Salinarimonas sp.: one gene and its partner. The protein of the gene in region 1 interacts with the protein of each later gene in a pairwise test. Links are inferred from orthologs where the notes say so. Each region holds a gene or a part of one and is shown on either strand. Other genes may lie near its edges.

Region 1 (3,219 bases):
TCTTCGTCGCCGACCTCACGCCCGAGATCCTCAAGACGCCGATGCTGCTCGCGCTGGCGCTGAGCGTCTACGCGCTCGCCAACCTCGCGATCAGCGAGGCGGGGCTCGTCGCCGCCACCGTCTTCGGCATCACGCTCGCCAACATCGAGGTCCCCGGCCTCTCCGAGCTCAAGCGCTTCAAGGAGGGCCTCGTCGTCCTCATCGTCTCGACGCTGTTCATCGTGCTGGTCGCCGATCTCGACCCGGCGATCTTCGCCGCCCTGTCCTGGCCCATCGCGGCGCTGACGCTCGCCATGCTCCTGCTGGTGCGCCCCCTCGCCATCGCGCTCGCCACCATCGGCAGCGATCTCGACTGGCGCGAGCGGGTCCTCACCGGCGCGATCGCCCCGCGCGGCATCGTCGCCGCCGCGGTCGCCGGCCTCGCCGGGCATCGGCTCGCCGAGGGCGGGGAGGGCTCGGCGGCGCTCATCGAGCCGGTCGTCTTCGCTGTGATCGCGACCACCGTCGTCATCCACGGCTTCGCCCTGCGCCCGCTCGCGCGGACGCTCGGCCTCTCCGCGGGCGAGGAGCCGGCGGTCGCCATCATCGGCGCCTCGCCCTGGGCGGTGGACCTCTCGCAGGCGTTGAAGCAGACGGGCGTCAAGGTCGTGCTCATCGACACCTATGCGAGCGCGACCCGCCGCGCGCGGGCGGCCGGCGTCGCGGCGATCCAGACGCAGATTCTCTCGGAGGAGGCCGAGGAGCGGCTCTCCGAGAGCCCGCTCGACTACGCCCTCGTCGCCACGAAGGACGACGTCTACAACGCCCTCGTCTGTGCCCGGCTCGGTCCCGAGCTCGGCCGCGAGCGCGTGTTCCAGCTTCCCGCCGCCGGCGATCTCGACCTCGAGGAGGAGCTCGACCGGGACTGGCGCGGCAAGCTGTTCGGGCGCATGCCGTTCGCGGAGTACGAGCGCCGCCACGCCGAGGGCTGGCGCTTCGCGCCGGTCCCCGCCGACGAGGCGCTCGCCGACCATGAGGACGGGGCGGGGCTCGTCTTCCTGCGCGAGGGCCGCGTCGTCTTCGAGAGCCGGGAGGAAATCGACCATTCGGGGCTCGAGCGCGGCACGGCGATCGCGCTGCTCCCGGCCGACCAGGTCCGCGCCCGCGGCGTGCGGAACGCCGACGAGAAGAGCTAGAGCATCATCCCACCAAGTGGAATCCGGTTGGTGGACGAGATGATGCTCCTCTAGACGCTCCAGTCGATCCCGCCGAGCCCGTGGCCTTCCAGCCAGGCGTTCGCCTTGGCGAAATGGCCGCAGCCGAGGAAGTCCCGGTGGCGGTTGAGCGGCGAGGGGTGTCCGGCCTCGAGCACGAGGTGCTTGTCGCGGTCGACGAGGCTCGCCCGGGCGCGCGCCTTCTCGCCCCAGAGCAGGAAGACCACGTGCGGGCGCGTTGCCGAGACCGCGGCCACCGCGTCGTCGACGAGCCGCGCCCAGCCGAGCTTGAGATGCGCGCCGGCTTTTCCCGCCTCGGCGGTCAGCGCGGTGTTGAGGAGGAGCACGCCCTGGCGCGCCCAGCCCGAGAGATCGCCGCGCCCCGGCGCGACCCGCGCGCCGTTCTGGGCGCACTCGGCGAGGATGGTCTTGAGCGACGGGGGAAGGCGGCGCGCCCCGACATAGGAGAAGGCGAGCCCGTGGGCGTCCCCAACGGTGGGGTAGGGGTCCTGTCCGAGCACGACGACCCGCACCCGCTCGAGCGGGGTCAGCGTCAGCGCCGCGAAGACCTGCTCCGGCGGCGGCACGAGGCGCGCGCCCTCGGCGAGCCGCGCGTCGACGGCCTGCGCCACGCGCTCCGCCCCGCCGTCGCGGAAGAAGGGCAGGGTGGTCCAGCCCGAATTGTGGGCTGCGCTTTCATGGCGCCCGCGGAAGTCCGCGAGCGCCCCTGTCATCGGTCCCGTCATCGGGCGGGCGTCACTGCCGGACGACGATCCGGTCGCCGATCACGTCGGTGCCGATGCCGCCGTTCGCCACGATGTAGTCGATCACCTGGCTCGCCATCAGCTGGGCGGCCGCGGCGTCGACCAGCGTCTCGCCGTTGCCGAGCATGCCGTAGCCGTCGCCGCCGCGCAGCAGGAAATCGTTCGTGGCGACGCGGTAGGTCGCGAGCGGATCGAGCGGCGCGTCGCCGACCGTGGCGGCGACGACGCGCGCGCCCGCCGGCTGCGTGATGTCGAGCACGACCGTCATCCCCGAGATCTGCGGGAAGGCGCCGGAGGCCTCCGGCAGGCGGGAATAGCCGTACTCGAGCGCTGCGAGCAGGTCGGCGCCCGAGAGCGTCACGAGGACGGTTCCGTTGCCGAAGGGCAGCTCGGAGAACACGTCGCGGCGGGTGAGCGTCGTGCCGGCGTCGTAGGTCCGGTCGGCGCGGATGCCCCCGCCGTTGGTCAGCGCGACGTCGGCGCCGGTGGCGGTGCGCATGGCGTCGGTGATCACGTTGCCGATCGTGGTCTCCATCGAGCGCACGCTGGCGCGGCGGGAATCGAGCGGCACCTGCGTCGCGCCGATCTCGACGTCCAGCGCCTCGGACAGCTCGGCCTCGTAGCCGGCGACGAGGCCGGCGATCTCGGCGTTCGGCTCGACGGTCGCCGTGTCGACGATCTCGAAGCGCGGGCGCCAGGAGACGTCGCGCTCGTCACCATCCACCTCGACGGTGACGTCGAGATGCGTGACGACGACGTAATCGGCCTGGGAGGAGCTCTCCACCATCGCCGTGCGCCCGTTGTAGACGACGCGCAGGTCGTGATCGTGGCCCGTGAGGACGACGTCCGCGACGCGCCCGTCGTACATCGCGAAGTCGACGTCGCGTCCGGAATGCGCCACCGCGACGACGATGTCGGCGCCGGCATCGCGCAGGGCGGCGGCCTGCGCGGCGGCCGTCCCGAGCTCGTCGGCGAACAGGAGATCGCCCGGGCTCGAGACCTGGACGGTCGTGGCGGTGACGAGGCCGAGGAAGCCGACCGTGACGCCCTCGACCTCGACGAGACGCGTGTCCTCGTGGCCCGGCAGCGGCTGGCCGTCGGCCCCGCGCAGGTTGGCGGCGAGGATCGGGAAGGTCGCCTCGGCGGCGCGCTCGAGATAGACCTCTGGCCCGAAGTCGAACTCGTGGTTCCCGGGCACGAAGACCGCAGGCTCCAGCTCGTTGAACAGCGCGATCATGTGCGCGCCGGCGTCGAAGCCGCAG
Region 2 (3,127 bases), 1.2 Mb from region 1 along the record:
AGTGGGACGGGACGGCTCGCGCCGCCCCGCCCCTTTTTGTCAGCTCCCTAGGGCGAAGCGGAAGACGAGGTGCAAGCTCGTCTTCCGCACCATGCGGAGGCTAACGGACACGCTGATGCGTGGCAGCAGCCACTTCATGCCGTGTCCCTCCTTCGGAACCGGGCGAGGCGTCGCCCACGGCGCCGGAGCCCATCCCCGACACAGGTCGCCTGACCGTTCCTGGCGTTCCGCCCGATCCGGGGCGATCTCACCCCTTTGCGTGCTTCGCGTCAAGATGCATAACCTTTAGTTGTTTCACGGGCGCGCGCCCTGCGACGTCCGATTCTGACTTACCCGCTACGCGCGAGAAGTGGCTCGGGCCGTGGTGATGATATTTATCAGTTGCATTCCCCCGGGGGCTCGGCTAGGATTTCAGTCGCTCGCTCGTGCCCTCCTGGAAGCGCGCGAAGCACCCCCCGCAGGCGCAGGATCGCCCCCCAGCACTGCCCCCTGCGCCTGCGGGCGCGGACCCTGGCCCACCCGACCTCCCGCCGCCGCCCGCGGCGGTCGCGACCGCTCGGAGCGGCGTTGGCAGCCGCTCGCCCCCGTGCGCAGTCGGCCGTGCGGCGCCCTGGCGTGATGCCGTGAGCGGCAAAGCGCCGACCGGCATGCCGAGGCGGCGGACGACAGCGATCGCCCGACGCGCGTCCGGCTCGTCCGTCGCGGCGGGTCCCCGGCCGGGCTCGCCACCCCCCGCTTCTTCTCCCCCAGGCTCGCCACACCCCGCTTCTTCACCCGCGATTCACTTAAGGCCGCGTTCACCGCGGTTACGCGCCGATTCACCGCGAATTTTAGACGAGCTTTCACGCGGTCACTGCAAGCTTTCCTTCAACGATGCAAGCAAGCAGGGGAGCAGGAACCATGGCTCGTCTCGATCTCGGCGCGCAAGACATCGCCGCCCTCGCGCCCAATCTCGACACCGGCGAGGCCTTCTACGAGCTCGGCATGATGCACGCCGTCGGGCGCTCGGTGCCGATGGACCTCGTCGCCGCCCACAAGTGGCTCAACGTCGCCGTCGCCAAGGGCTGCCGCGCCGCGGTGGCGCGCCGCGCCGAATTGTCGGAGGAGATGTCGACGGAGGAGATCGCGGCCGCGCAGCGGGCGGCCCGGCTCTTCCTCGCGGCGCACTGAAGCGGCGCACCGAGGCGGCGCACCGAAGGCGGCGCGCGGGGGGACGCGGGCGCGCCCATCGTCGCGCATCGTCTCGTCCACCCGCCGAATTTCCACCTGGTGGACCGATGCTCCCGGGACCTCCGGAAACGCTTGAGGGCGGCGAGGGCGACGGCTATAAGCCCGCCATCTTCCACCCCCTCACGGAAACGGATTTCCCGACATGGCCCTCGAGCGCACCTTCTCGATCATCAAGCCCGACGCGACCAAGCGCAACCTCACCGGCGCCGTGAACGCCGTGATCGAGGAGGCGGGCCTGCGCATCGTCGCGCAGAAGCGCGTCCTCATGACCCGCGGCCAGGCCGAGACCTTCTACGCGGTCCACAAGGAGCGCCCCTTCTTCGGCGAGCTCGTCGCGTTCATGACCTCCGCGCCGGTCGTCGTGCAGGTGCTCGAGGGCGAGAACGCCGTCGCCAACTACCGCGAGGTGATGGGCGCGACGAACCCGGAGAACGCCGCCGAGGGCACCATCCGCAAGAAGTTCGCCCTCTCGGTGGGCGAGAACTCGGTGCACGGCTCGGATTCGGCCGAGAACGCGCAGATCGAGATCGCCCAGTTCTTCGCGCAGAACGACATCGTCGGCTGACGCGCGCCGCCTCGGCGGCGAACGCGGCCCCGGATCGCCCAGCGGTCCGGGGCCGCGTCGTCTCGCGCGGCGCGTCGGGAACGGACGTGACGAACGCGCCGCGATCGACTACATCGGTCCGGCGACCCCTCGGGGGCCCGTAGCTCGAGAGCTCGTCGGCAGAACGGCGCGCCGAGGCGCGCGGGCTCGCGGAAGACAGCGGCCCAGCCGCGCCTCGTGCCCTAGCTGGAACCGCGTTCACCAGCGGGCGCGGTCGTTCCTGCGAGGATCAGAGCCGCGCCGCGACGGCGTCCGCCACGCGCGCTGCGTTGGCCATGGCGGTCAGCGACGAATTCGTCGCGCCCGAGCTCGGCATGATCGATGCGTCTGCCACGAAAAGGCGCGGTTCGGCGAAGAGCGCGCAGTCCCTGTCCGTGACCGCCGCCGCCGCGCATGTGCCGCAGATCGCGCCCCCGTGAAGGTGCGCCGAGCTCCGGTCCCTCCCGTCGACGTTGTCGCTCGAGGCGATGACGCGCCCGCCGGGGAAGAGGGCGGCGATCTCGGCGAAGGCCGCGCGCACCCGGGCGACGAGCCGCCTGTCGTGGGGGTGGGGCGTGTAGTCGAGAACGTGCTCCGCGCCGTCGATCGCGGTGGGCTCCGGCGGCGCGATCCGCTTCCCCTCCCAGGCGACGGATTCCCCCTTGAAGCTGAGTTTCACGGTCAGCCGCGAGGCGGGCGACAGCAGGTCCGGGTCGGAGCCGGTCGCGGCCCGGATCTTGCGCTCGTGGCGGGCGTCGCCCTCGAAGCCGCGCGCGTCGTAGGCGGAGATCTTTCCGCCCTTGACGAGTCCCGGGACGGACGGCGCGTAGAGTCCTTTCGTCGAGATCGCCGCCATGCGCGCGATCGCCAGCTCCGTCGCGCTGGCGCAGCGCCGAAGGTCGGTCGCGACATAGGCCGTAGCCTCCGTGGTGAAGGTGAAGTCCCGGCCGAGACGGGGATGCGTCAAACCCGAGCGCCGCAGGAGCGCGACCGTTTCGAGAACGCCGCAGGCGAGGACGATCGCGCGTGCGCGCACGCGCGCGACGCCGTCGGCGCGTTCGACGCGGACCTCGAGATCGTCGCCACGCGGCGCGACGGAGAGGACGCGGGCCCCGACCCACAGCGTCGCCCTCGTGGCTCCTTCAGTGGCCCGCCGCGTGTGCCAGACGGGGTTGCGGGCATGGTCGGCCGGGCCGCCGGAGCGCAACGGCGCGAGCGTCACCGGGTCGATCGGAGCCGCGGCCCAGGCATGGCCCCCGAGGCACGTCGCGCCCGCATGGGGCTCCCAGCCGCCGGCGGCGAGGGCCTCGTGGA

Evidence for each region.
Region 2: the proteins of ung (region 1) and ndk interact in binary tests that used the Escherichia coli proteins (3 or more experiments, as listed by UniProt). The link is inferred for Salinarimonas sp. from one-to-one orthologs.

The regions. Positions count from the first base shown.
Region 1 is NZ_CP157794.1:2,220,379-2,223,597, forward strand. What follows is about bases 83-2,990. They hold ung (uracil-DNA glycosylase), read right to left. Parts: upstream 1,940-2,990; coding sequence 1,226-1,939; downstream 83-1,225. Other genes in these bases: ABL310_RS10290 (sodium:proton antiporter), read left to right, coding at 83-1,175; ABL310_RS10300 (bifunctional UDP-sugar hydrolase/5'-nucleotidase), read right to left, coding at 1,950-2,990. Outside these bases: more of ABL310_RS10290, read left to right, coding at 1-82; more of ABL310_RS10300, read right to left, coding at 2,991-3,219. UniProt on the Escherichia coli protein: Excises uracil residues from the DNA which can arise as a result of misincorporation of dUMP residues by DNA polymerase or due to deamination of cytosine.
Region 2 is NZ_CP157794.1:3,389,544-3,392,670, reverse strand. The notes cover bases 268-3,083. They hold ndk (nucleoside-diphosphate kinase), read left to right. Parts: upstream 268-1,372; coding sequence 1,373-1,795; downstream 1,796-3,083. Other genes in these bases: ABL310_RS15555 (GMC oxidoreductase), read right to left, coding at 2,064-3,083; ABL310_RS15565 (sel1 repeat family protein), read left to right, coding at 901-1,170. Outside these bases: more of ABL310_RS15555, read right to left, coding at 3,084-3,127. UniProt on the Escherichia coli protein: Major role in the synthesis of nucleoside triphosphates other than ATP. The ATP gamma phosphate is transferred to the NDP beta phosphate via a ping-pong mechanism, using a phosphorylated active-site intermediate.